DNA from 4 places in the Streptomyces sp. NPDC033270 genome. Region 1 is predicted to be linked to each of the others. Evidence: riboswitches for the same ligand, from Rfam matches in the RefSeq annotation. Region 1 holds a riboswitch; each other region holds the start of a gene.

Evidence for each region. A riboswitch is a leader RNA that binds a small molecule or an ion and turns the genes downstream of it on or off. The one in region 1 is predicted to bind cobalamin.
Region 2: linked by a shared signal. The riboswitch ahead of ACZ5XZ_RS37140 (prenyltransferase/squalene oxidase repeat-containing protein) and the one ahead of cobN (cobaltochelatase subunit CobN) in region 1 are both predicted to bind cobalamin.
Region 3: linked by a shared signal. The riboswitch ahead of metE (5-methyltetrahydropteroyltriglutamate--homocysteine S-methyltransferase) and the one ahead of cobN (cobaltochelatase subunit CobN) in region 1 are both predicted to bind cobalamin.
Region 4: linked by a shared signal. The riboswitch ahead of nicT (Nickel transporter NicT) and the one ahead of cobN (cobaltochelatase subunit CobN) in region 1 are both predicted to bind cobalamin.

The regions. Positions count from the first base shown of each region.
Region 1 covers NZ_JBVIRA010000005.1:105,308-112,259, forward strand. Annotated here, with positions in the region: gene ACZ5XZ_RS10405 (hypothetical protein) at 71-547, shown strand; gene ACZ5XZ_RS10410 (precorrin-2 C(20)-methyltransferase) at 593-2,140, opposite strand; gene ACZ5XZ_RS10415 (precorrin-8X methylmutase) at 2,143-2,775, opposite strand; gene cobG (precorrin-3B synthase) at 2,772-4,133, opposite strand; cobalamin riboswitch at 4,327-4,459, shown strand; gene cobN (cobaltochelatase subunit CobN) at 4,497-6,952, shown strand, end outside.
Region 2 covers NZ_JBVIRA010000044.1:11,438-18,389, forward strand. Annotated here, with positions in the region: gene ACZ5XZ_RS37130 (energy-coupling factor transporter transmembrane component T) at 1-626, opposite strand, end outside; gene ACZ5XZ_RS37135 (SCO2322 family protein) at 623-1,330, opposite strand; gene ACZ5XZ_RS37140 (prenyltransferase/squalene oxidase repeat-containing protein) at 1,357-2,673, opposite strand; cobalamin riboswitch at 2,842-2,983, opposite strand; gene ACZ5XZ_RS37145 (MBL fold metallo-hydrolase) at 3,098-4,141, opposite strand; gene ACZ5XZ_RS37150 (aldehyde dehydrogenase) at 4,472-5,959, shown strand; gene ACZ5XZ_RS37155 (ferredoxin) at 5,959-6,192, shown strand; gene ACZ5XZ_RS37160 (TetR family transcriptional regulator) at 6,229-6,861, opposite strand.
Region 3 covers NZ_JBVIRA010000001.1:479,701-486,652, reverse strand. Annotated here, with positions in the region: gene aceB (malate synthase A) at 1-556, shown strand, start outside; gene ACZ5XZ_RS02235 (3-hydroxybutyryl-CoA dehydrogenase) at 553-1,422, shown strand; cobalamin riboswitch at 1,614-1,835, shown strand; gene metE (5-methyltetrahydropteroyltriglutamate--homocysteine S-methyltransferase) at 2,001-4,319, shown strand; gene ACZ5XZ_RS02225 (hypothetical protein) at 4,483-5,727, shown strand; gene ACZ5XZ_RS02220 (LPXTG cell wall anchor domain-containing protein) at 5,745-6,770, opposite strand.
Region 4 covers NZ_JBVIRA010000041.1:25,742-32,693, forward strand. Annotated here, with positions in the region: tRNA gene ACZ5XZ_RS36450 (tRNA-Ser) at 73-141, shown strand; gene ACZ5XZ_RS36455 (VOC family protein) at 361-861, shown strand; gene nicT (Nickel transporter NicT) at 891-2,042, opposite strand; cobalamin riboswitch at 2,074-2,289, opposite strand; gene ACZ5XZ_RS36465 (alpha/beta fold hydrolase) at 2,417-3,265, opposite strand; gene ACZ5XZ_RS36470 (MarR family winged helix-turn-helix transcriptional regulator) at 3,339-3,956, opposite strand; gene ACZ5XZ_RS36475 (hypothetical protein) at 4,050-4,472, shown strand; gene ACZ5XZ_RS36480 (nucleoside/nucleotide kinase family protein) at 4,426-5,082, opposite strand; gene ACZ5XZ_RS36485 (cupin domain-containing protein) at 5,167-5,625, opposite strand; gene ACZ5XZ_RS36490 (TetR/AcrR family transcriptional regulator) at 5,719-6,330, shown strand; gene ACZ5XZ_RS36495 (methyltransferase) at 6,347-6,952, opposite strand, start outside.

The DNA.
Region 1 (6,952 bases):
TGTGATGCTTGTGTCCGGTTGTCTTGGTGGCTGTTCGGCCTTCCGGGGGGATGACCACGATCGAGCCAACGTGAAACAGGCAGTCAAGCGGATCGACTCTGTTCTGGACGACACCTTTAAGGCCATACGCCCCAGGATCAAATGGCGCGAGGGTCCTGCCCACATATCGGCGCACAGGAATTCCTTCACGAATACGGCGAATGGTGAAGTGGGTGTTGGCCGGAAACGCTATGTGCGCACCAAGGTGTCAAAATCGAAGCTTACCGAGCTGATCAAGGCCGTCTACAAGCACTGGTGGGCGACTGGGTATGAGATAGGTGAAATGAATACCCGAAGGCCTACGTTTTCCGCTACGGCCTCAGATGGTTGCGTTATTAATTTCAGCGTGGGTGGCTACGGCAACATTTCCGTCAGCGCCAGTGTTGATGTCTCATCTGACGCGGTCAGTGGTGACATTTGGGGAGAAGAAGGCGACAAGTTTCCCAAGGCGCCCAATGGCGGACCGGACTATGCGCCGGACGTGCGTGACCCCTACTGGTCCAAGTGACGTCGTGTGGCCCCTGCCCATCACAGGGGCGGGGCCACAACCCGGCTACTCCTCCGGATACCTCCGCGGTGTCCACACCACGTCCTCGTCGCGGCCGTCGTCGCGCCGTACCACCTGGGTCTGGGACGAGCCGATGATGAGGAGGGTGCGCATGTCGACCTGGTTCGGGTCCAGGTCGGTCAGGGCGACGGTGCGGACCGACTCCTCGGGGCCGCCGATGTCGCGGGCGAGGATGACCGGGGTGTCCGGGGCGCGGTGTTCCAGGAGGAGTTCGCGGGCCTTGGCGACCTGCCAGGTGCGGCTGCGGGAGCCGGGGTTGTACAGGGCGAGGGCCAGGTCGGCGCCCGCGGCGGCGCGGAGGCGGGCGGCGATGACCTCCCAGGGCTTGAGGCGGTCGGAGAGGGAGATGACCGCGTAGTCGTGGCCGAGCGGGGCGCCGGCGCGGGCGGCGGCCGCGTTGGCCGCGGTGACGCCGGGCAGGACGCGTACGGGCACGGAGCGGTAGGGGTCCTGGGAGGCGACTTCGAGGACGGCGGTGGCCATGGCGAAGACGCCCGGGTCGCCGCCGGAGACCACGGCCACCCGCCGGCCGCGGCGGGCCAGGTCCAGGGCGAGTTCGGCGCGTTCGGACTCGACCTTGTTGTCGGAGCCGTGGCGGCGCTGGCCGGGGCGTACCGGGACGCGGTCGAGGTAGGTGGTGTAGCCGACGAGGTCCTGCGCGGCGGCGAGGGCGCCGCGGGATTCCGGGGTGAGCCAGAGGGGGCCGGCCGGGCCGGTGCCGACGACCACGACCTCACCGGGGCCGGAGGGCTCGGCGGCGGCGCGGGCCGGTGCCGCCTCGGGGGCCTGGTAGGACTGCTCCGCGACGCGGCTGGCGACGACAGAGACGGAGAAGTAGGGGACGGTGTCGGAGTCGATGTCGGCCAGTTTGTCCGTGCGTTCGCCGGACATGGTGGCGCGCTCGACGTAGTGGGCCTCGGCGAGGCGGCCGGAACGCTCCATCGCCCGGCGGACGGTGGGGAAGGTGCGGCCCAGCTTCATGACGACCGCGGTGTCGGTCGAGGCCAGGCGGGCGGTCAGCTCCTCCTCCGGCAGCGTGCCGGGCAGGATCGTCAGGACCTCGTCGGCCTCGGCGAGCGGCTTGCCCAGGCGGGCCGCGGCGGCGCTGATCGAGGTGACCCCGGGGATCACCTCGGTCGGGTACCGGTGCGCCAGCCGCTTGTGCATGTGCTGGTAGGAGCCGTAGAAGAGCGGGTCGCCCTCGGAGATGACGGCGACCGTGCGGCCGGCGTCGAGGTGCACGGCGAGGCGGGCCGCGGCCTCCTCGTAGAACTCGTCGAGCGCACCGCGGTAGCCGCCGGGGTGGTCGGTGGACTCGGTGGTGACCGGGTAGACCAGCGCCTCCTCGATGTGGTCGGCGCGCAGGTGCTCGGCGGCTATCGCGCGTGCGATGGAGCGTCCGTGCCGGGCGCTGTGGTACGCGATGACGTCGGCCGCGGCGATGACCTGGACGGCACGTACGGTCATCAGGGACGGGTCACCGGGGCCGAGGCCCACGCCGTAGAGGCGACCGGTCAGTTGCTGCTCGCTCACGCTTACTCTTCCTCGCTTGCCAGGGCGTTGATCGCGGCCGCGGCCATGGCGCTGCCGCCCCGGCGCCCGCGCACCACGATGTGGTCCAGCTTCGACGGGTGGGCGATCAGCGCGTCCTTGGACTCCGCCGCGCCGATGAAGCCGACGGGTATGCCGAGCACGGCGGCGGGGCGGGGTGCCCCCTCCTCGATCATTTCGAGCAGTCGGAAGAGCGCGGTGGGCGCGTTGCCGACGGCCACCACGGCGCCCTCCATGCGGTCGCGCCACAGCTCCAGCGCGGCGGCGCTGCGGGTGGTGCCCATCCGGGCGGCCAGCTCCGGCACCGACGGGTCGGCGAGCGTGCACAGCACCTCGTTGTCGGCCGGCAGCCGCTTGCGGGTGACGCCGCTGGCGACCATGTTGGCGTCGCACAGGATCGGCGCACCGGCGCGCAGCGCCTTGCGGGCGTTGGCCACCACCTCGGGGGTGAACGCCAGATCGCGTACGAGGTCGACCATGCCGCAGGCGTGGATCATCCGGACCGCCACCCGACTGACGTCGGCGGGCAGCCCGGCGAGGTCCGCCTCGGCGCGGATCGTGGCGAAGGACTGGCGGTAGATCGCCGCACCGTCCTTCTCGTAGTCGAAGGCGGTCACTGGGGCCTCGTTTCTTGCGTTGCTGGTGGTGCATCCGGCCGTACGACCGATATCTGGTAGCCGTCCGGCGTTGCCAGGACGTCGACCCAGGTGCCGTGAGGGTGGCCGCAGCGGCGCTCGCAGCCGGACCAGTGGACGGGCGCCCCGCCCGCCCCGCTGGCCGGGCCGCCGTCCGGCGTCCGCGCGCCCGCGGCGACCGCGGCCGCGGCGTCCGCGCGGACGTCCGTAAGGGACTTGGCGCAGCCGGGGCGGCCGGTGCACGCGCCGAGCCGGTGCCAGGGGGAGGAGGGGTCGGTGACCAGGCCGGCGGCGGACAGCTCGGCCGACCGGGCGGCGGCCGCGGCGGCCGGCAGACCGGGCAGGACGATTCCGCGCCAGGGCGTCAGGCGCAGCGCGCCGGTGCCGTCCTGGGCGGCGATGGCGGTGAGCAGGCGCCACTGGGCGGTGCTCAGCCGGCCCAGCGGGGCCAGGACGCACAGGGCACGGCGGCCGTCGGAGCCCTCGACCTCCCCGGGGGCGGAGGAGTCCGGGAACTTCTCGGCGTACGCGGCCACCGAGCCGAGCGCCCCCGCCCCGTCCGCCACGTGCTCGGCCGCGATGCCCGCCGCCCGTAGCCGCTCGGCGACCTGCCGGGCCGTCAGCGCGTGCCCGTCCGGCAGTTCGCGGATCCGCCAGGCGCCGCTGCCGCTCGCCGCGGCGGCGTCCAGGAATGTCAGGGCGGCGGTGAGCGCGGCGCGCGGTGCGTCCGGGCCGGCGATCCGCAGGGCCGCCGGATCGTCACCGACCCGCAGCAGCGCGGTGCCACCGGCGCCGGCGTCGGTCCTCCCGGCCACCGCGGGTGGTTCTGCGACCAAGCTCACATCCCCGCCGAGCGCGGCCACATCGCCGCGTCCGTCGTCCAGGACGAAGAGGAAACGGCCGGACAGCGCGGTCGCGGGCTGGCTCGCACAGAGCGAAGAGTCCAGGTCACGGGCCCACAACCGCACGTCAGCAGGGGTGTGCCGGTCGAGCCCGGCCAGCGGGGAGGCGAGGATGTTGCGGATGCGTTCGTGGTGCTCGGAGGGCAGCAGACCGGCGTCGCGCAGCAGACCGGCGAGCCGGCCGCCGCAGCCCTCGGCGAGCCCGCGCAGCTCCACGTTCCCCCGGGACGTCAGGGAGAGCCGCCCGCCCCCGAGGGTGTCCGCGGCGTCGGCCAGCGCATCTGCCTGACGTACCGTCAAGTCGCCTGCGGGTACCCGCACTCGGGCCAGCCGGCCATCGGCCGCCGGGTGCAGCCGCAGCGCCCCCGGGCAGGCGTCACCGCGGTCCCGTATGGGCGGTTCGGACCCCTGGGGCCGGATGGAGGGGGAGGGCGGCATGGCGGCGAGCATACCCACGACGCCGGGCGGCCGATCCGGGGCGGATCCGGCCATGGACCGGTCGCCGACCGGCCACGCACTCGACCGCGGACCCGACCGTGGCGGAGCGGGGCGGTCCGCGGCGGCCGGCCCCCGGGCCCGCTTACCTCGGCCGCCCGCAGCCCTTACTATGCAGGTCGGTGGGTCGGCTGGCCCATCGGACGCCAGCGACGGCGCCGGGCCTTCGGCCCAGGGGAGGAAGCCCGGTGAGAATCCGGCGCGGTCCCGCCACTGTGAACCCGGCTGGTGCCGGGTGAGCCAGGAACTCCCGCCGTCCATACGACCACCCGGGGCGCGGACACCCCGAGGAAGGCCTGCGCTCGCATGCTTCTGCTGCTGTCGACCTCCGACACCGACCTGCTCAGCGCCCGCGCGGCCACGGGCCCGGTGCCATACCGCCTCGCCAACCCCGCCCGCCTCGACGTGGCCGAGCTGCCCGCGCTGCTGGAGGGCACCGACCTCGTCGTCGTACGCCTCCTCGGCGGCATCCGCGCCTGGCAGGAGGGGCTTGACCTGCTGCTCGCCGAGGACCAGCACCGGCCGGTCGTCGTGCTCACCGGTGAACAGGCCCCCGACGCCCAGCTCATGGAGCAGTCCACGGTCCCGGTCGGCATCGCGGCCGAGGCGCACGCCTACCTCGCGCACGGCGGCCCCGCCAACCTCGACCAGCTCGCCCGCTTCCTCTCCGACACCGTCCTGCTGACCGGCCACGGCTTCGAGTCGCCGGCCGCCGCGCCCAGCTGGGGCCCCCTCGACTGGGAGAGCCGCAACGACAGCGGCCCGCTGGTCGCCGTGCTCTACTACCGCGCCCACCACATGAGCGGCAACACCGCCTTCGTGCGGACCCTGTGCGAGCAGATCGAGGCGGCCGGCGGCCGTGCCCGCCCGCTCTTCGTCGCCTCGCTGCGCGCACCCGAGCCGGAGCTGATCGACGCCCTCCGCCCGGCCGACGCGATCGTCACCACCGTCCTGGCCGCGGGCGGGACCAAGCCCGCCGAGGCGTCCGCCGGCGGCGACGACGAGTCCTGGGACGCGGGCGCGCTCGCCGCGCTCGACGTGCCGATCCTCCAGGCCCTGTGCCTGACCGGGTCGCGCAGCGCCTGGGAGGAGAACGACGAGGGCCTGTCCCCGCTGGACGCCGCCAGCCAGATCGCCGTCCCCGAGTTCGACGGGCGCCTGATCACCGTCCCGTTCTCCTTCAAGGAGGTCGACGAGGACGGTCTGCCGGTCTACGTCGCCGACCCCGAACGCGCCGCCCGGGTCGCCGGCATCGCCGTGCGCCACGCCCGGCTGCGGCACATCCCGGCCGGCGAGAAGCGCCTGGCGCTGGTGCTCTCCGCGTACCCGACCAAGCACTCCCGCATCGGCAACGCCGTCGGCCTGGACACCCCGGCCAGCGCGGTCGCTCTGCTGCGCCGCCTCCGGGCGGACGGCTACGACTTCGGCGACGAGACCGCCGAGCCCGTACCCGGCCTGGAATCCGGTGACGGCGACGAGCTGATCTACGCCCTCATCGAGGCCGGCGGCCATGACCAGGAGTGGCTCACCGAGGAGCAGCTGTCCCGCAACCCGGTCCGCATCCCGGCCGCGGACTACCGGCGCTGGTACGCCACGCTGCCGCAGGAGCTGCGCGACTCCGTCGAGGAGCACTGGGGGCCGCCGCCGGGCGAGATGTTCCTCGACCGCAGCCACGCGGGCGAGCCGGGCCGCGACCCCGACGGCGACATCGTCCTGGCCGCCCTGCGCCGCGGCAATCTGCTCATCCTCATCCAGCCGCCGCGCGGCTTCGGCGAGAACCCGATCGCGATCTACCACGACCCCGATCTGCCCCCCTCGCACCACTACTTGGCGGCCTACCGCTGGATCGCGGCCTCCCAGGAGGACGGCGGCTTCGGCGCCGACGCCATGGTCCACCTGGGCAAGCACGGCAACCTGGAGTGGCTGCCCGGCAAGAACGCGGGCCTGTCCGCCGCCTGCGGCCCGGACGCCGCGCTCGGCGACCTCCCGCTCGTCTACCCCTTCCTGGTCAACGACCCGGGGGAGGGCACCCAGGCCAAGCGCCGGGTCCACGCCACCCTCGTCGACCACCTCGTCCCGCCGATGGCCCGCGCCGAGTCCTACGGCGACATCGCGCGCCTGGAGCAGCTCCTCGACGAGTACGCGGCGATCTCCTCCATGGACCCGGCCAAGCTGCCCGCGATCCGCTCCCAGATCTGGACGCTGATCCAGGCCGCCAAGCTCGACCACGACCTGGGGATGGACGAACGCCCCGACGACGAGGGCTTCGACGACTTCCTGCTGCATGTCGACGGCTGGCTGTGCGAGGTCAAGGACGCCCAGATCCGCGACGGTCTGCATGTCCTGGGCGGCGCGCCCACCGGTGAGGCCCGGGTCAATCTCGTGCTCGCCATCCTGCGGGCCCGGCAGATCTGGGGCGGCACACAGGCCCTCCCCGGTCTGCGCGAGGCGCTCGGCCTCGACGAGTCCGCCGCGACCCGCACGACCGCCGACGAGGCCGAGGAGACGGCCCGCGCCCTGGTCCAGGCGATGGAGGACGCGGACTGGGACCCGGCCGCGGTGGCCCGTGTCGCCGACGGCCACTCGGACGCGGTCGCCGACATCCTCGACTTCGCCGCCCGCCAGGTCGTGCCGCGCCTCGCCGCCACCACCGACGAGATCGACCACGCCGTCCACGCGCTCAGCGGCGGTTTCGTCCCGGCCGGACCCTCCGGCTCCCCGCTGCGCGGACTGGTCAACGTCCTGCCGACGGGCCGCAACTT
Region 2 (6,952 bases), on a different contig from region 1:
TCCAGCGCGCCCTCCAGCACCGGCACACCGACCTGGAGCAGTGCCTTGAAGCCGCGGTCGGGGCGGCCGCGCAGCCGTCGGGCGGCGCGCAGCCGCTGGACGTCGGCGACCAGGTTCGGCGCGAAGGTCATGGCGACGACGACTGCCACGCCCGCCTCGTACAGCGCGCCGGGCAGGGACTTCAGCAACCGCGAGGGGTTGGCCAGTGCGTTGGCGGCGCCCACGCAGATGAGGAGGGTGGCCAGCTTCAGCCCGTCGTAGAGCGCGAAGACCATGCCCTCCGCCGTGACCCGGCCGCCGATCCGGACGCCCTTCGCCCAGTCGGGCAGGGGCACTTCGGGCAGCGTGACGAGGGTGTGCGTACCGGGGATGGGGGAGCCGAGGACGAAGGCGAAGGCCAGCCGAATGGCGATCACGACCAGGCCGAGCTTGACGAACGCGCCGTACGAGCGGGCCCAGGGCGCGTCCGTGCGCCGCGCCGCGACGACATATCCGGCCACGCCCACCAGCAGCCCCAGCACCAGCGGGTTGGTGGTGCGGGAGGCCGCGGTGGCCAGGCCGAGGGCCCACAGCCACCAGGCGCCGGCGTGCAGCGCGGTGGTACGGGTCGCCTGCGGGGCGCTCATCCGCGCCGACGGCGCGCCTGCCACACGGCCGCCGCACCCAGGACGACGACGGCCGCGACACCGCCGAGCAGTCCGGCGGACGGCCCGCCGTCACCGCCGGAGCCGGCCCCCTTCGACCCGTCCGTACCCTCCGCCCCGTCCGCACCCCGCCGGCCGGCGGACTGCTCCGCGTCGGCGGACTCCTTCGCCCCGCCCGACCCGCTCACCTGGTCGGCACACCCCGACTTCGGGTAGTCGGCGATGGCGCACAGCAGCGCATTGGGGTCGTAGCGCAGCGGCCGGGCGACCGCGGCCAGTGCCTCGCCCGCCGAGGCGTCCTCGGACACCTGGGCGCACTCCGTCCGGGCCTTCGGCGGCCGCTCGCCATCGGGAGCGTCCGCCGCGGTGCCGAAGTCGATGACGATGCCGATCCGCTTGCGGCCGTCCCTGGCGGGCGTATCGCGGCAGATCGCGTCGAAGTCGGCGGCCGCGCGCGGCTTGCCGGCCGCGGCGGAGTCGGCGCTGACGGTGAAGCGGAAGCCCTCGACCGCGCCATCGGCCGGGCGTACGGTCGCCGGCCCCTCGGTGGCGTAGGCCCAGGAGCCGCCGCTCCCGCCGTCCCAGAAGGACCAGTAGCGGTACTCCTGCGCGTGGGCCGGCCCGGCGGCCAGCCCGGTGACCGCGCCGGCCAGCAGCAGCACGCCGGCGATCCGGGTGCGCCGCATCGGCTGCAGCAGCTGCCTCGGCCGCATCAGAGCGCGTTCTTCTTCTTACGGCCGCTCAGCAGGAAGCCGATGCCGGCGCCGAAGGCGAGCGCGACCCCGACGACCCACCAGACGTTGACGCCGCCGTCGCCGTCCTTGTGGTCCTCCGTGCCCTCGGCCGCCGGCGAGGCGGTACCGGCCGGCTTGGGCCCGGTCGCGTTCAGCGCGGCCACCAGGTCGCTGCCCCCGAAGGAGCGCGGGTCGGCGCCGGTGGCGTGCGCGGCGAGCACCAACTGGGCGTAGGCGGCCGGACCGTTCTCCTTGGCCCAGCCCGCGGCGTTCTTCTCCAGCCACTTCAGCGGCTTCTGGGCGGCGGCCCCGTGCGACCCGGCCGCCAGCGCCACCACGGCATCCGCGGTGTTGCCGACATCGGGCTGCTCCTCCTGGCCCGGCATCGCGGAGAGCAGATGCTGTCCGTTCCGGTCGAGCTGGTCGACGAGGTAGGCGGCGCCGCCGTCCGCGGCCCGCGCCGCATCGGTGGACTTCTCCGGCTTGCCGTCCTTGCAGGTCAGAGGCTTGACGGGGCTGTCGGCGCCCCGCTTGGCCGGTGCGACGACGAAGCCCTTGCCCAGGGCGCCGGTCGCGGCGGCCGCGGTGGCGTCCGCGTTCGGCGCCGCACCCTTGAGCTGGAAGGTGAACGCGCCGTGCTCGCCCTCCTTCGCCGCACAGCCCAGCTGGAAGGTGAGCAGCGCCTCGTAGGGAGTCCTGCCGCCCTTCTTCGACGTGACCGCCTCCGGCTTCTCGCCGGCCGCCATGAGCGCGCCGATGACGACGGAGGTGGAGTTGGCGTCGCTGGCCGAGCCGGCCATCGAGCTCCAGCCGCCGTCGTCGTTCTGCACCGACTTCAGCCAGCGCACGGCCTTCTGCACGGTCTCGCCGTGCCCGCCGAGCGCGGCCAGCGCCTGCACCGCGGCGGCCGTCTGGTTGGTGTCCCGCATCGCCTTCGCGTCACAGGCCCGCTTCGGCTCGGCGCGGAAGGCGGTGAACGAGCCGTCGGCGCACTGCTGCCCGACCAGCCAGTCCACGGCCGACGCCGCGGGTCGTACGCCGACCGTGTCCTGCGCCAGCAGCGCCAGCGACTGCCGCCACACACCGTCGTACTGCGGGTCCTTGGTGCCGTACAGCCCGTCGGGCAGCTTCTTGGGCGACGTCGACGGGGCGGGGGCGGGCGCCGCGGACGCGGCGGGGGCGGTGGCCGTGCCCAGCACCGCCACGGCCGCCAGCGCCATGGCGGCGCGGCGCGCCAGGAAGGCGACGGGGTGCGTCGAAGGGGCCTGGGGAGCCATGGAAGCCATGGGGGCCATCGGGTCGGTGCCTCTCGGGTCGGGTCGCGGCGGTGGTACGCAGCCGCGCTCGGGCGACCGCCGGGCGCCGATCCTGCGATCGGGCGCGGTGGCACCGGGCTCAGCTCCGTATACCTCGACGGTGCCGCGCACCGGACCGTCCGCGCGGGCGGCGGTTCCGGTGGCGGGAGCCTTGGTCGTGCCCCAACGGGTGCTCCGGCTCGTACGGCCGGGAGCGCCGCGCACCGCGCGGGTCGACGGCCGTCCTCACGGTTGCGGGTCAGCGCCGGATTTCCACCGGCTTCCCCCGATCGGGTACGGATGAAGTTGTCCCGCACACCTTAACCGGCGCCCGGACGGGGCCCGCCCGCACGTACGAGCCGGGGACGGCCGAAGGCGGCGAGGTTCGTCACACCTTCCCTAGGCGTCACACCTCCCCTGTGCGTCACACCGCCCGGTACGTCGCCGGATCGGAGCCCGGTACCCGCTCCACGTCCCCCTGCTTCACCAGGCGGCGCAGATGTGCCTCGGCCTCCGAGACGGCGATGTTCCGGGAGCCGTAGGGGATCTGTTCCCAGGGACGGTTCCACTCCATGGCCACGGCGAGCTGCCAGGGGGTGAGGGGTTCGCGGAGCAGTGCTCTCAGGCCGGTGAGCCGCTCTTGATGGTGGGCGATGAGCTCGCGTACGCGCCCCTCGGCGTCGGTGAAGGCGTGCTGATGGGCGGGCAGCACCTCGGCGGGGGCGAGCCGGCCGACGCGTTCGAGGGAGGCGAGGTAGTCGCCCAGGGGGTCGGTGACCGTGCTGTCGTCCGGGTCCCCGTACAGGCCGATGTGCGGGGTGATGCCCGGGAGGAGGTGGTCGCCGGAGAAGAGCCGGCCGAAGCCGCGAGCCCGCTCGCCCGGATGCTCCTCCTCCAGGTGCAGACACACATGCCCCGGCGTGTGCCCCGGCGTCCAGATGGCCCGCACCCGGCGTCCCGGCAGGTCGAGCAGCTCGCCGGGCTCGATCCCACGGTCCGGCAGGGCCGCCTGTCGGCCGGGCAGTCTCCGGCCGCGCCCGTTGCCGCGCGCCTCCCGCAGCGGTGCCAGATGGTCGTCCGGCGCGCCCGCGCCCGCGAGCTTGGCGATCAGGTAGTCGAGCCACTCGCCCGGCTCGGCCTCGCGGGTCCGGCGGACCACGGCGGTGTCCGCGGCGTGCATCGCGATCCAGGCGCCGGACGCCTGCCGCACCTTGGCGGAGAGGCCGTGGTGGTCGGGGTGGTGGTGGGTGATCAGGACGCCGTGGAGATCGGTGAGGGCGAAGCCGCAGGCGGCGACGCCCGCGACGAGGGCGTCCCAGGAGTCCGGGTCGTCCCAGCCGGTGTCGATGAGCACCGGTCCGCGGTCGGTCTCCAGGAGGTGGACGAGGGTGTGGCCGAGCGGGTTGTCCGGGATGGGGACGGCGATGCTCCACACCCCGCCTCGGTGGTCGATCACCTGCGTGGTCATCCCGGTCCCCTCTCGGTGTGGCATACACCCCGTCACCCCGCACCTGCCCTCTCACTATAACTAGAACTGGTTTCAGAGCGGCCGGAAGTCGCCTCCGACGAACGGCGGTTGGGACGGTGGTGGGGATGGCAGTGGGGATTCGGTCGACGGCGTGGACTCCTCCAACTAGAACTGGTATCAGTTTCTGACATGGTGAACCGAGCGGTCCCGAGGCGATCGACTGACACGGCGTCATAAGCCGGCGCGGTAAGGCAGCACATGCCCCTCACACGGTCCGCGTAGGTGCGCACCCACATCGGACAGGCGGCCAACCCGCAGGAGGCGGCAGCGATGAGCGACCTCGTCGAGCACGGAAAGCTCTATATAGGCGGACAGCTGGTCGATCCGGCCGGCCGGGACACGATCGAGGTCGTCTCACCGCACACCGAACAGGTCATCGGCCGCGTCCCGCACGCCTCGCGGGCCGATGTCGACCGTGCGGTGGCCGCGGCCCGCGCGTCCTTCGAGTCCGGGGTGTGGGCGAACGCCCCGCTGGCGGACCGGATCGCGGTGGTGACCCGTATCAAGGACGCCTTCGCCGCGCGCAGCGAGGAGATCGCCAGGGTCATCAGCTCCGAGAACGGCACCCCGTTCACCTCCGGCGTCATGGTGCAGTCGCTGGCCTCGGTGCTGGCCTGGGACTCGGCGCTCACGGTGGCCCGCAGCTTCGGGGGCGACGAGGGGCAACCCGCGGACGGCGGCGCTCCGTTCGAGGAGCGGCGGGCCGGGGTGCTCGGGCCGATCCTGGTACGACGGGAGCCGGTCGGGGTGGTCGCGGCCGTGGTGCCGTGGAACGTGCCGCAGTTCACCGCCGCGGCCAAGCTCGCCCCTGCCCTGCTGGCCGGCTGCTCGGCCGTGCTGAAGGTGTCACCGGAGACCCCGCTGGACGCGTACCTCCTCGCCGAGATCGCGTCCGAGGCCGGGCTGCCGGAGGGCGTGCTGTCGATCCTGCCGGCGGACCGCGAGGTGAGCGAGTACCTGGTCGGGCACCCGGGAGTGGACAAGGTGTCGTTCACCGGATCGGTCGCGGCGGGCCGGCGGGTCATGGAGGTCGCGGCCCGCAACCTCAGCCGCGTCACACTGGAGCTGGGCGGCAAGTCCGCCGCGGTGATCCTGCCGGACGCGGATCTGGACGCGGCGGTTGCCGGCATCGTGCCGTTCGCCTGGATGATCAACGGCCAGGCCTGTGTGGCCCAGACGCGGATCCTCGCACCGCGCAGCCACTACGACGAGATCGCCGAGCGGTTCACCGCGGCCGCCTCCGCGCTCACCGTCGGCGACCCGCTCGATCCGGCCACGGAGGTGGGCCCGCTGGTCGCCCGCCGTCAGCAGCAGCGCTCGCTGGACTACATCGCGCTCGGCCAGCAGGAAGGCGCCAAGGTCCTGACCGGCGGCGGCCGGCCGAAGGGGCAGGACACGGGCTGGTACGTCGAGCCGACGCTCTTCGGCGAGGTCGCCAACTCGATGCGGATCGCCCGCGAGGAGATCTTCGGCCCGGTCATCTGCCTGCTGCCGTACGACGACGAGGCGGCGGCGGTGCGGATCGCCAACGACTCCGACTACGGGCTGTCCGGCTCGGTGTGGACCTCCGACGTCGACCACGGCATCGACATCGCACGGCAGGTGCGCACCGGTACGTACTCGGTGAACACCTTCAGCATCGACATGCTCGGCCCGTTCGGCGGCTACAAGAACTCCGGTATCGGGCGGGAGTTCGGCCCCGAGGGCTTCGGCGAGTACCTGGAGCACAAGATGATCCACCTGCCGGCGGGTGCCTGATGGCGGACCGCTGGCAGGTGGAGGTGGACCGGAGTGTCTGCATCGGGTCGGGGATGTGCGTCGGCGCGGCACCGGACGGCTTCCGGTTGGACACGGCCCGCCAGTCGCACCCCGTGGCGCCGGAGGCGGACGCCACCGAGAGCGTTCTGGCGGCGGCCGAGGGGTGCCCCGTGGAGGCGATCATCATCACCGTCGCCGGTAGCGGCGAGGCGGTCTTCCCGCCGGAGGAGTGAGCGGGGCGGAACGGGGGGCGTCCGGCACGACGCCCCCTACCGGGCACCTTCCGGTGCCGTCAGGTCGATCAGGCGGCACACCGTCTCGATGTCTATCTTCACCTGGGCGATCGAGGCCCGGCCCGACAGCCAGGTGATCAGTGCCGAGTGCCAGGTGTGCTCGATGACCCGTACCGCGGAGAGCTGTTCCGGGGTGGGCGCGACGTCCAGCCCCATGGCGTCCAGGATGATCGCCGTCGTCAGTCGCGAGACGGTGTCCACCTCCGGGCTCACCGACCGGTCGGCGAAGGTCAGCGCGCGCACCATCGCATCCGCGAGGTGCGGTTCGCGCTGCAGTGCGCGGAACGCCCGCATCAGGGTCTGGGCGACCCGTGCGCCCGGATCCTGTTCCGACGGCGGACGCTTGCGCAGCGTCTCGTGCATGTGCTGGAGCTGGTCCTGCATGGTGGCGACCAGCAGATGCACCTTGGAGGGGAAGTAGCGGTAGAGGGTGCCGAGCGCGACGCCCGAGGACTCGGCGACCTCGCGCATCTGCACGGCGTCGAAGCCGCCACGGGACGCCAGCTTGGCGCTGGTGTGCAGGATGCGGCGGCGCCGGGCCTCCTGACGCTCGGTCAGGGGAGGACTCGCGGGAAGCGCCGGTTTGGCCGCCTTGGATTCCGTAGTCATATTTCCCATTCCATGGCATTCCGTCCGCGATGCGGTGAGTGCCGGTGGTTCGATCGGCACAGCATGGCAGGGGGGCGGGTGGTGGCGCGAA
Region 3 (6,952 bases), on a different contig from region 1:
GGCCAAGGTCCGGCTGGACAAGGAGCGCGAGGCCGAGGCCGGCTTCGACGGCTCCTGGGTGGCCCACCCCGGCCTCGTCCCCCTGTGCCGCGAGGTGTTCGACGGCGTTCTCGGCGACCGGCCGCACCAGATCGACCGTACCCGCGACGACGTGGCGGTGAGCGCCGCGGACCTGCTCTCGGTGCGCCGGATCAGCGGTCCGCCCACGGCGGAGGGGGTACGTGCCAACGTCGCCGTCGCCCTGCGCTACTTCGCCGCCTGGCTGCGCGGCCAGGGGGCGGTCGCCCTGTACGGCCTGATGGAGGACGCCGCCACCGCCGAGATCGCCCGCGTGCAGATCTGGCAGTGGCTGCGCCACCGGGTCGTCGACCGCGAGACGGTCCTGCGGCTGCTCGACGAGGAGCTCGCCGCGCTCGGCGCCGAGTACCCGTGGGCGGCCCTCGACGCGGTGCGGGACCTGTTCGAACGCAACGCGCTGGCCCGGGAGTTGCCGAGCTTCTTCACCCCGGACGCCTACTCCCGCCACCTCGTGCGGAACGCGGAGAGCCGGTCATGAGCGCGGGCATCCAGCGCGTCGGGGTGGTCGGCGGCGGCCAGATGGGCGCGGGCATCGCCGAGGTGTGTGCGCGGGCCGGTCTCGACACCGTGGTCTGTGAGGCCGACGCCACGGCCGCCCGCGCCGCGCGGGAGCGGGTGGCCGCCTCGCTGGACCGCGCCGTCCAGCGGGGGAAGCTGGAGCCGGCCGCGGCCCGGCAGGCCCTCGCCCGCCTGCTCTTCACCGGCAGCCTGGCGGACCTGGCCGACCGTCAGCTGGTCATCGAGGCCGTGGTCGAGAACGCCGACGCCAAGACGGAGGTGTTCGCCGCCCTCGACAAGATCGTCGAGGATCCCGGGGCGGTGCTGGCGACCAACACCTCCTCCCTCCCCGTCATGCGCCTGGGCATGGCGACCGGCCGCGCCGACCGGGTCGTGGGACTGCACTTCTTCAACCCCGTTCCGGTGCTGCCGCTGGTGGAGATCGTGACCTCCCTGCACACGGCCCCGGAAACGGTCACCCTCGTGGCGGACTTCGCCACCGGTGTCCTGGGCAAGACGGTCGTCCGCTCCCAGGACCGGGCCGGCTTCGTCGTCAACGCGCTGCTCGTCCCCTATCTGCTCGCGGCGATCCGCATGGCGGAGTCGGGCTTCGCCACCGCAGCGGACATCGACACCGGCATGGAGCTGGGCTGTGCCCACCCCATGGGGCCGCTCAGACTCGCGGACCTGATCGGGCTGGACACCGTCGCCTCGATCGCCGAGTCGCTCTACGACGAGTTCAAGGAACCCCTCTACGCCCCTCCCCCGCTGCTCCAGCGGATGGTCGAGGCGGGGCTGCTGGGCCGCAAGACCGGCCGGGGGTTCCACCAGTACGACCAGAACTGAGGGGTCTGGTCCGGCCGGGCTGAGGGGCCCGGACGCGCCGCCGGTGAGGGATCCGGCGGCTGCTCACAAGAGGGCGGGAAACGCATGTGCGGCGTTTCCCGCCCTCGTTGCGCTTCACACCTGTCGACCGCGTGTCTCACCTCACCTTCCGAATGAGGGACCTGGACGTCCCGCGTCACCGGACGGCCCTTAGGCTGACCAGTGCAGCTGGTTCGCCCCGTCCGCCAGGCGGGATGCGTCGCAAGAGGGAACCCGGTGGGAATCCGGGACTGCCCCGCAGCGGTGAGCGGGAACGACCGCCGTCATACGCACTGGGTCCGACGAGAGGGCCTGGGAAGCGACGGCCATTAGGTGTCCTCCCCCGTGAGGACGTGCCCGCGAGTCCGAAGACCTGCCATCTGCCCGGGTGCGAACGACTCGCATCCGGATATCCCGGTGACCTCGAGGGCGGGTCGGCGTACCTACCAGGCGGATGACCGCGCCATGTCGCGCGAGGTCGTCCCGCACGGTTCGCCACCCCTTCGCGCCTTCGTCCCGTCGCCGGGATCTCAGGGATTCGTCTCGCGAAGGAGATCTCCGTGAACACCAAGTCCGCAGCCGCGGCAGCACACGCCACCGTGTACGGCTATCCGCGCCAGGGCCCGGACCGGGAACTGAAGAAGTCGATCGAGGGCTACTGGAAGGGCCGCGTCACCGCCGACGCCCTCCGCGCCACCGCCGCCGAACTGCGCCGCACCACCTGGCAGCAGCTGGCCGGGGCCGGCCTCGACGAGGTCCCGACCGGCGACTTCTCGTACTACGACCACGTCCTGGACACCACCGTCATGGTCGGCGCGATCCCCGACCGCCACCGGGCCGCCGTCGCGGCCGATCCACTCGACGGCTACTTCGCGATGGCGCGTGGCACGCAGGATGTCGCGCCACTGGAGATGACCAAGTGGTTCGACACCAACTACCACTATCTGGTGCCCGAGTTGGGCCCTGACACGACGTTCACCGCCGACTCCGGCAAGCAGGTGGCCGAGCTGACGGAGGCCCTGGCACTGGGTCTGACGGCCCGGCCGGTCCTGGTCGGTCCCGTCACCTATCTGCTGCTGGCCAAGCCCGCGCCCGGCGTGGCCGCCGGCTTCGACCCGCTGACCCTCCTGGACCGCCTGCTGCCCGTGTACGCCGAGGTCCTCGCCGACCTGCGCGCCGCCGGCGCCCAGTGGGTGCAGCTGGACGAGCCCGCCCTCGTCCAGGACCGCACACCGGCCGAGCTCAACACCGCCGCCCGCGCCTACCGCGAACTCGGCGCCCTCACCGACCGCCCCCAGCTGCTCGTCGCCTCCTACTTCGACCGCCTGGGCGACGCCCTGCCCGTGCTGGCCAAGGCTCCGGTCGAGGGGCTCGCGCTGGACTTCACCGAGGCCGCCGCCGCCAACCTGGAGGCCCTCGCGGCCGTCGGCGGACTGCCGGGCAAGCGACTGGTCGCCGGCGTCGTCAACGGCCGCAACATCTGGGCCAACGACCTGGAGAAGTCCCTCGCCACGCTCGGCACCCTCCTCGGCCTGGCCGACCGGGTCGACGTGTCGGCCTCCTGCTCACTGCTGCACGTCCCCCTCGACACGGCGGCCGAGCGGGACATCGAACCGCAGGTCCTGCGCTGGCTCGCGTTCGCCCGGCAGAAGACGGCCGAGATCGTCACCCTCGCCAAGGGCCTGACCCGCGGCACCGGCGCCATCACCGCCCAACTGGCCGCGAACCGGGCCGCCCTGGCTTCCCGGGCCAACTCCCCCATCACCCACGACCCGGCCGTCCGCGCCCGCACCGGCGCGATCACCGGGAGCGACGCCCGCCGCTCGCAGCCCTACGCCGAACGGACCACGGCCCAACGCGCCCACCTCCGCCTGCCGCTGCTGCCGACCACGACCATCGGCTCCTTCCCGCAGACCGGCGAACTGCGCACCGCACGGGCCGACCTGCGCGCGGGCCGGATCGACCCGGCCGGGTACGAGGAGCGGATCAGGGCCGAGATCCAGGAGGTGCTCGCCTTCCAGGAGAAGGCCGGTCTGGACGTCCTCGTCCACGGTGAGGCCGAACGCAACGACATGGTCCAGTACTTCGCCGAGCAGCTCACCGGCTACCTCGCCACGCAGCACGGCTGGGTCCAGTCCTACGGCACCCGCTACGTCCGCCCGCCGATCCTGGCCGGCGACATCTCCCGCCCCGAGCCGATGACGGTGCGCTGGACGGCCTACGCGCAGTCCCTCACCGACCGCCCGGTCAAGGGCATGCTGACCGGCCCGGTCACCATGCTCGCCTGGTCCTTCGTCCGCGACGACCAGCCCCTGGGCGACACCGCCCGCCAGGTCGCCCTGGCCCTGCGCGACGAGGTGGGCGACCTGGAGGCGGCCGGCACGTCCGTCATCCAGGTGGACGAGCCGGCGCTGCGCGAGACCCTGCCGCTGCGCACCGCAGACCGCCCCGCCTATCTGGCCTGGGCCACGGAGGCGTTCCGGATCACCACCAGCGGCGTCCGCCCGGACACCCAGATCCACACCCACATGTGCTACGCCGAGTTCGGCGACATCGTCCAGGCCATCGACGACCTCGACGCCGACGTCATCAGCCTGGAGGCCGCCCGCTCCCACATGCAGGTCGCCCGCGAACTGGCCGCCCACGGCTATCCGCGCGAGGCCGGGCCCGGCGTGTACGACATCCACTCGCCGCGCGTGCCGAGTCCGCAGGAGGCGGCCGAACTGCTGCGCACCGGCCTGGAGGCCATCCCCGCCGAGCGGCTGTGGGTGAACCCCGACTGCGGTCTGAAGACCCGGGGCTGGGCCGAGACCCGGGCTTCCCTGGAGAACCTGGTGGCGGCGGCCCGCACCGTGCGCGGCGAGCTGCCCGCGTCCTGACCGGACGGCTCCCGAGGGGCCGGGGCCACGGGTGCCCCGGCCCCGACGCCGACGCCGAGGAGCAGTCCTCGGCCGAGTACGGGGAACTGCGATGCCCCGACGCCCGCAACCGATCGGGCGCCGATCCCCTCTTTCCTGGAAAGACCGTCAAGGGGGAAGCACCGTGGGTTGGTCACGTATCGCGATCGGCACCGCCGTCGCGGTGTGCGGCGGAATGGTGGTGTGCGCTGTCGGCGCGTCCGGCAGCGCAGCGGCCGACGACGGCAGTCGCGCCAGGAAGAAGACGCAGCTGCTGTTCCAGTCCCACGGCGAGCGGCCGGGTGAGCTCGTCGACCTCCAGGTGGTCGGCGTCGCCACGCGGCACGAGCAAGTCGTCGTGAAGTCCCCGGCCTTCACGCACACCGTCCGGCTCGCCTACCAACGGGACCGGATGGCGGAGCCCTCGTGGGGTCTCGGCTACCAGGCACGGGGCCAGATCGCGATGACGGCCAAGCGCGGCAGGTACCCGCTCACGGTCGAGATCGCCGGGCACGTCGTGAACCGGGGAAAGGTCCATGTGGTGGCTTCGCCACGGCCGTCGTTCGAGGTGAGTGGTTCCCTGCAGGGTGCGCGCCCCGGCGAGTCGGTGGGGCTGTTCTTCGACGACCTGTATCCGGGGAAGACCGGCAGCTCCTTCACGGTGCACTCGAAGGCGTTCAAGGGGCCGGTCCCGCTCCGGCACGACGACCACGGCGGGTACTGGAACAATCCCCGGATGTTCGAGGCGGTGCCGAGCGTGCTGCCGAACACCGCGGACGGCACGTACAAGGTGGTGCTGACCGGCCCGGACGGGCGGCGGATCGCCGAGCGCCGGCTCGCGGTGCGGGCCGCCCGGCCCGGCGACTCCGACTACAAGGGCAAGGTGCGCGGCCCGGAGTTCTTCGGGAAGCACGGCGACCCCGACGCATCCACCCGCGGCTTCCGCGTCAAGGCCGGCGGCCGGATGCATGTGTTGTGGCGGGACGCTTCGCCCGACGCCGGGGAGGAGAAGCGACTGACCGCGACCTCCCCGGCGTTCGAGGAGCCGGTGCGGCTGGAGCGGGACGACAGCAAGTCCGGCGACGGCGACGACCCGCGCTTCTACGGTCTGGCCAGGATCCGGTCCGGTCTGGACGGCGGCAGCTATCCCGTGACGGTCGTCAGCCACCACGGGCGGGTCAAACGTGCCAGCCGGATCGTCGTCACGGCGGTGCCGGGGCAGCACCGCGACAAGCCGGGGCACGACGGCAACACGCCGGGGCGACCACGCGATCGCGGGAGCTTCCCCACCGTGGCGGTCATCGGCGGCGCCGCCGCGGCGCTGGCGGTGGGCACCGGCGTTGTGCTGCTGGTCCGGGCCCGTCGGACCCGGACCGGCGATTCCCGCTGATCCCGCTTGGCGCCCGACTACGCGCCGGAACCGGCCTTGCGCCGACGCACGACGAAGACCGCCCCGGCACCCGCGACGACCGCGGCGCCACCGAGGGCGGCGACGGTCGGCAGCGCGGAGGAGGAACCGGTCGTGGCGAGCTTGCCGGTGGCCGGGGCCGCGTCGTGGGTGCCGTGCGCCGCGGGCTTGTTCCCCGCGGTACTCGTGCCGCCCGCCGCCCCCGGCCCGTCCGTCATTCCCTGCTTACCCGACTTACCCGGCTTGCCGGGCTTCCCCTTGGCGTCCGCGACCTTGCCGGGCTTGCTGCCCGCGGGCAGCACCTTGAAGTCGAACTGGCTGATCTTGTCGAAGCCGCACTTGCCGTCCTCGCCGTACGAGTGGCCGATCGTGAAGAAGTAGCCGGTTCCTGCCTTGGCCTTCTTGCCGATCTTGATCCGCATCCTGGCGTCCGCGTGCTCCCCCGGCTCGAGGCGCTTGACGGTGGTGAAGTCGTCGTTGTCCTGGAACTTGGCGCCTTCGCCCTCGATGGGCTTCCACTTGCCGGTCGCCGGGTTGTACCACTGGACCGTGACCGCCAGTTCAGCGACGTCATCGAGCTTCGGGTCGGCGGTGCCGAGGGAGAGGGAGATGTCGGTCTCCATCACCGTGATCTTGGATACGTTGGTCACTCGGTAGGCGAACTCGTGCCAGCCCGACCCGGCGACGATCTTGCCCGGGAGGCCGCGCAGCCCCGTCTTGCCGCGATCCACGTCGAAGATCGGGGAGCAGAAGGTCGGGCGGGTCCAGGCGGGGGACGGCGTCTGGCTCGGCGCGGCCGACTCGGCGGCGGTCGACTCGTCCGATGCGGAAGCACCCGACGTGCCCGCCTCCGGAGCGCTCGGCTCGGCCGACTCGCCCCCCGGCGTGGCGGTGGCGGACGCGGCGGGGGCGCCGTCGGCCGCCGGCGCCTCCCCCGCCGCCCATGCGGCAGGGGCCGCGAGCAACGTCACGGGGCCGATGACGGCCGTGACGACTGCGGTCGCCAGAGCGCGGTGAAGCTTCATTGAGACCTTCCTCGGAAGTCAAAGCGGCCGCCGCGAGGGGTTCTGCACGGTACGGCCGTACGCATACACGTACGTGACCTGCGCATTCCCCCGAAGGTTGCACACCGGACGAACACCCCCCGAGTGATCGTCCTCACAGTCGCCCCTGTGTCGGGGGGCGGGCCGGCACCGCACAGCGTGGC
Region 4 (6,952 bases), on a different contig from region 1:
GCCGGTAGGGCCCTTCGGGCTCCTGTCGGTCGCCGGGCAGCAGTACATCCGCGGCCTGGAGGCCTGCCCCGAGGGCATCGGGTTGGCGGCCCAGCCTTTCCTGCCAAGTAGATGTCGCAGGTTCGAATCCTGTTGTGCCCACAGTGGTGGACCGTGAGGTCAGTGGCCTCCGACTTGTTTGAGTCGGGGGCCGTTTTCGTGCCCGGGGGCGGTGGGGTGGCGGGGGTGAGGGTGAGGGTGCTCCGCGGGCTAATGGGGGCTGTTGTTTGTGGGGTGTGGGGCGTGTATCGTCCCACGTAGTTTGAAGTTTCAAGTAAATGGTCCACGCGGTGTCGTGGTGGGAGATCGGAGAGCGGGTTCATGGCCGTACGACGGCTCAATCACGCGGTGTTGTACGTCCGGGATGTGGCGCGGGCTGTTGCTTTTTACGGTGAGGCGCTGGGGCTCACCGTGGATGTGGAGATACCGGGGCGCGCGGCCTTCCTCAGCGCGCCCGGCTCGCTGAACGATCATGACCTGGGGCTGTTCGCGGTAGGGGCGGGCGCGCCGGGGCCGGAGGCCGGGCGCGTCGGGCTGTACCACCTGGCCTGGGAGGTCGGCACGCTCGGCGAACTCGCCGCGGCCGAGGCGCGGCTCGGCGAGCGCGGCGCGCTGGTCGGCGCCACCGACCACCTCGTCTCCAAGTCCCTGTACGCCAAGGACCCGGACGGCAACGAGTTCGAGGTGATGTGGCGGGTTCCGCGGGAGGACTGGCCGGGGCCGGAGGAGGCGGACCGGCTGCGGCCGCTGGATCTGGCGGTGGCGCTGAGGCGCTGGGGGCCGGATCTGGTGACGGGCGCCGCGGCCGGCTCGGCCACGTGAGGTGAGGCGCGGCCCGCGCGCGCCGTGCCTCAGGAGTCCGCTACCGCTGCCGCCTGCTCTGCCGCCTTCGCCCGGTCTGTCGCCTCCGCGCGCTGTGCCCAGCGCTTCTCCACGCCGCTCAGTCGCCAGTACGCCAGCGCCGCGGCCCACACCACGACGAACAGGCCGACGATGATGAAGCCGACATTGTCGAGGTCGAGGGTCGAGATCCAGCCGGTCAGCGGGTCGTCGAGGGCGAGTTTGTCGTGCAGCACGGTCACCAGCTCGATCGTGCCGATGAAGAAGGCCACGGCGATCGACAGTCCGGTGATGGTGAGGTTGTAGTAGACCTTGCGCACCGGGTTGGAGAACGCCCACTGGTAGGCGAAGTTCATGAACGTGCCGTCGAGGGTGTCGAACAGGCTCATCCCGGCGGCGAACAGCAGCGGCAGGCACAGGATCGCGTACCACGGCAGGCCGGCCGCGGCGCCGCTGCCCGCCATCACCATCAAGGTCACCTCGGTCGCGGTGTCGAAGCCGAGTCCGAAGAGGAAGCCGAGCGGGAACATCTGGCCGGGGCGGGAGATCGAGCGGGTGAAGCGTCCCAGGAAGCGGTTCATGAATCCGCGCGAATCGAGGCGCTGCTCCAGCTCGGCCTCGTCGTACCGGCCGTCGCGCATACCGCGGAAGACCCGCCAGATCCCGGCCAGCGCGATGAGGTTGAGGGCGGCGATGAGGTAGAGGAACGTCCCCGAGACCGTGGTGCCGATGGTGCCGAGGATCTGGTGGGTACGGGATTCGTCGTTGAGCAGGGTGCCGGCGAGCTGGGCGCCGCCCGCCACGAGGGCGGCCATCGCGACCACCACGCTGGAGTGGCCGAGCGCGAACCAGAAGCCCACCGAGACCGGCCGCTTGCCGTCGGCCATCAACTTGCGGGTGGTGTTGTCGATCGCGGCGATGTGGTCGGCATCGAAGGCGTGCCGCATGCCGAGGGTGTATGCGGTGATGCCGAGTCCGGCGCCGAAGACCTGGCTGCCCACGGAGTAGTGGTGCGGGACGACGAGCAGGAAGAGCACGCCGAAGGCGACGACGTGCAGGCCGGCTATGACGGCCATCAGGCCCGCGGTACGGAGGGTGTCCTGCCGGCGCCAGCGGAACGCGGCGGGGGCAGGGGTGTTCGGGGTATCGGTGGACAGGGCCATCCGGCGGTCACGCTCCAGCACCTCGTGGATCAGTTCGTGAGATGCCGTGGCCGGTCTCCTGGCTTACGGGTGCACGCGTCCGTCCCCGCCTTCCCGGCCGCGGGCTGCGGTCAGTGGCGCCGTACGCGCGCCGTGCGCATACGGAAAGGACTGGAAACTCCCCGATCACAGTGGCGAGGGCCGCTCCGGCCTGGGACCACAAGGTCCGGCACCGGTCTTCCCGAACACCACGGCTCGATCACTCTATCTGCCGAGGAGGGCGGGAACTGCCGAGGAGGACGGGTGGAGGTGCGGGCCAGTGGCAGTGGACTCACGGCCGGTGGTCACCGGGAGCGCCGAGGCTCCGGCGGGGCCGGTGGGTCAGAGGCGCCGGGTCAGTAGTCCAAGGACGAGAGGAAGGCGTGCAGTTCGCGGTCGAAGAGCCCGGTGTTCTCCAGATTGACCATATGGGCAGCGCCCGGTATTCGGACTCTTCGGGCGCCGGGGACGGCCAGCGTTATGGCGTGGGCGTTGGCGGAGATGTCCGTACTGTCGAGGTCGCCGTCGAACACGACAGTCGGCACCCGGATCTCGCCCAGACGGTCCGCAGCCCCGACTTCGAGGGGCATCCCGGCGCCCAGCCCATCGGCATGCACCTCCACATTGGCCGCGGCCGAGGCGCGCATCCGCTCACGGAACCCCGGGTGCACGGCGGATGGTTCGCGATGCGGACCGTCCACCCACATCCGCAGGAAGTGCTCGACATAGCGATCCGCGCCGTCCGGTGCGCCGATGGCCGCGACCTGCTCCTTGATGTGCTCCAGGACGAAGGGGTCGGTGAAGGGGCGGCCGCTGATGCCGGGGGAGGCGAGCGCGAGGGCCGTCACCCGATCCGGGTGGGCTATCGCGGTGTCGAGGGCGACCCGCGAACCGTGTGAGAGGCCGACGAGGACGGCGCTGGGGGCGTCGAGCGCGTCCAGGAGGGTGCACAGGTCGTCGTGGTTGGCGTAGTCCCCTTCCACCGTGGAGGACAGGCCGTGGCCGCGGAAGTCGTAGCGGATCGCGCGGAGACCGGAGTTCACCAGCCAGGTGAACTGTTCGTCCCACATGTGCTGGTCGAGCATGCCGCCGTGCAGCAGTACCACCGCGGGGCCCGAGCCGGCCGTCTCATAGAACAGCTCGCCGTCGTCGACCGGCACGAGGCCGTTGTCGACCTCGGACCAGTCGGTGATTGCTCGGGTCATGCTCCGGACCGTCCTTTGTGCGTGGGATGCGTGGAGTGGGTGTGGATTGGGGTGGATGGGCTGGCGAGGTTGGCTAGGTGGTGGTTGTGTCGATCTTGTCGTTACTGTCGCTGCTGTCAGTTTTATCCGGTGGAATGTGTGAGCCGTTCGCCAGGTGCCGGAATTCCTCGCCGAGGCGGTCGAGTACGTGCAGGGTCGTGCGGACGTCCTCGGCGGTCAGGTCGGCCAGTCGCTGCCGCAGCTCCGTCGCCTCGAACTCCTGGATCCCGCGTATCGCCGCCGCGCCCTCGGTGGTGAGCTCGATCAGGGAGGAGCGGCGATGCGCGGGGTTGGGTGCCGTCACGACCAGGCCCAGCTCCGCGGCGTGGTTCACCCAGCGCTGCACCGGCTGTCTGTCGAGCCCCATCGAACGGGCCAACTGCGGCACGGTCCTGGGGCCTTCGCTGTGCAGGGCGTCCAGCAGTGCGTGTTCACCGGCGGTCATGCCCGTGCCGGTCAGCTCGCGCTCCACCGCGCGGACGACCGTCCGGTGCAGTGGCCATAGGCGTCTGATGACGCCGTACAGCAGATCCTCGGCGGGAGTGGACCCGTCGGTGCCCTCCGTCTCGGCGTCGCGCGTGGTGGAGCTGTGCGCTCCGGCGCCATTACCGCCGGTGTCATGCTCTGCGACATCCCCCTCATTGACACTCATGATGTCATGATGACATCGGTGATGTCGTTTGGGAAGGGGCTTGATGCGGAAAGGAGTTGATGGTGGAAGAGCTGATGAGGGAGAGGAGGGCGGATGAAGGTCGGTCTGTTGCGTGCGGTCGGGGTGGCTACGGTGGTGTACGGGGTGGCGGTGACGGCGGTGCCCGATCTGCTGGCGCGGCCTTCGGGGCTGGTCGACGATGAGGGAAGGGTCGGGCGGGCCACCCGGATCTCGTTGCGCCCGCTGGCCTGGCGGGAGGTGGCGAGCGGGCTCGCACTCGCGCTGGCGCCCGAGGGTCCGGCGCTGCGCACCGCCGCGTACATAAGGATCGCGGCGGATCTCGGGGACGCCGTCCTGGTCGGTGCGACGCTGCCGGGCCGGGACCGGAGGGTGAAGGCGGCCGCGGTGTCCGTGGGGTGGGGCGGGCTGTCGGTGGTCGGTCTGCTGGCCGGCGGGCGGCGGCAGGGGGTCAGTCGCCCGACGGGGGCGGGGCGACTTCGGGGGCGAAGGAGATGACGAGGTCGGCGCGGTCGCGAGTCGCCGCCACGATGCGGGCGTTGGTCTCGTCCGAGGTGTGCACGAACCGTTCGGCGTCGGCGCGTGGGCGCCCGAAGCGCTCATGGCGGTCGATCAGCCGCCGGATCCGCTCCGGGTTGTCCAGCTCCACGTACCAGACCTCGTCGAGCAGCGCGCGGACCCGTCGCCAGGGCGCGGAGTCGAGAAGGAGGTAATTGCCCTCAGTGACCACGAGCGGGATGTGTGGTGCGACGGCGATGCTGCCGGCGACCGGCTCCTCGATGCGGCGGTCGAAGGCCGGGGCGTAGACGGTGGCCTCCGGCTCCGGCGTGCGCAGGCGCGCCAGCAGCGCCTCGTACCCGGCGGGATCGAAGGTGTCGGGCGCGCCCTTGCGGTCCGTGCGGCCGAGGCGGCGCAGCTCAGCCTCGGCGAGATGGAAGCCGTCCATCGGGACGAGCGCCGCCTGCCCGGCCAGCTCCGCCACCAGGTGGGCGGCGAGGGTGGACTTGCCGGCGCCCGGTGGGCCGGTGATGCCGAGCAGTCGGCGTCGTGCGGGGGTTGCGGAGCCGGCGAGCCGGCGGGCGCGGGAGAGAAGGTGCCGGGGATCCATGATGGGTCCATCGTGCCTGAGCGGCGGCCGGTCGGCGGTGGATCGGCCCGGCTCCCTCGACGTCTCGGCCGTGGCCTGTGCGTCTCAGTCGTAGTACTCCATGCCGTAATTCGCGCCGATCGCGTTGAGGCGGTCGAGATCGGGGTGGCCGCCCTTCATGACGACCGGCCCGGCCTCGAACATGTCCTCCACGAACTCCTCCCAGCCGCCCGGCGACGAGATCTGCAGGCAGCGGGCGGGTGGCTGGGAGGAGTTGCGCATGGCGTGCGGGACGCCGTGGGGGAGCAGGGCACACATGCCCGCGGTCAGGCGGTGGGTGGCGCCGTCGAAGTCGACCTCCATCTCGCCTTCGAGGACGTAGACGAACTCGTCGGCGTGGTGGTGGACATGTGGCGGAATGTCGACGTCGAGCTGGTTCTCCAGGATGGCGAGCCGGCCCTCGGTGTCGCGCGTACGGGCCTTGACGCCGAATCCGGGCGGCAGGGGCACGCGGCCCGGGCGTCGTTCGCCGGGCTGCAGGACGAAGAATCGCTCCTTGGGCATGGTGATCGCCGGTCCTCTCCTGGTCGGTGAGCAAGCGGAAAGTGGAATCGGAATCCGATTCCGTTTGAGGAGCGTAGCAGTAGCATCGGCGATGTGGCAGCCTCTTCGACCTCTCCCACCCCGCAGCGCAGGCCGCGCGCCGACGCCGAGCGCAACCGCACCCGTGTGCTGGACGCCGCGCGGGAGGTGTTCCGCGCGCGAGGCGACGAGGCGCAGATGCCCGAGGTCGCCCGGGCGGCGGGGGTGGGCGTCGGAACGGTCTACCGGCACTTCCCCAGCAGGGCGGCCCTGATCGCCGCTGTGGGGGAGCAACGCCAGGAGGAGATCGTGGAGTTCGGGCGCACCCGCTGCCTGCCCAGCGCCGCGGCCGCCGACGGGCTGGCCGCCTATGTCGAGCACATCGGGGAGGTGCTGGACGCCGAGCGGGGGCTGTCCGCGTCGATCGAGGCGGCGTTCGGTTCCACCGAGCCGACCGGGGAGGGCCGCACGCAGGCAGAGACGGTCGCCGGCCAACTGCTCGCCCGCGCCAAGGACGAGGGCACGGTGCGCGCGGACGTCGAGGTGGGCGACGTGGTGATGATCGTGTGCGGACTGGCGGCGGTGATCCGTCACGACGCCGGTGACTGGCGCCGCTACGTCCGCAACGCGTGTGCGGGGCTACGGCCCCAGGGCGCGCCCGGTGGAGCGGGGGCGGACCGGGGCTGAGGCCGGGACGGGCGGGCTACCCGTCCGAGACCCCCAGCCGCCACAGCGAGGTGACCTCGGCCGCGCGGGCCTCATAGAGCGGGTCGGAGGTGTCGCGGGCGCGCGGATGGCGCGGGGTGATGTCGAGCCGGCCCAGGACCGTCAGGCCGGCCTTGGCGAAGGCGTCGAGAAGCTCGGCGTGCGGGCGCAGGCCGAGGTGTTCGGCCAGGTCGGAGAGGATCAGCCAGCCCTCGCCGTCCGGGGTCAGATGGTCGGCGAGGCCGTTGAGGAAGCCGTGCAGCATCGCGTTGCCGGGGTCGTACACCGCGCGCTCCACCGGGGAGGTCGGTTTCGCGGGCACCCACGGGGGATTGCAGACGACCAGCGGGGCGCGGCCGGCCGGGAACAGGTCCGCCTCGACCACCTCCACCTGCCCGGCGACCCCCAGGCGTTCGGTGTTCTCGCGGGCGCAGGCCAGCGCCCGCGGGTCCTGGTCGGTGGCCACCACGGTGCGCACACCGCGCCGGGCGAGCACCGCGGCCAGCACGCCGGTGCCGGTGCCGATGTCGAACGCCAGGTCCTGCGAGGGCAGCGGCGCCTCGGCGACCAGATCGACGTACTCACCGCGGGCCGGCGAGAAGAC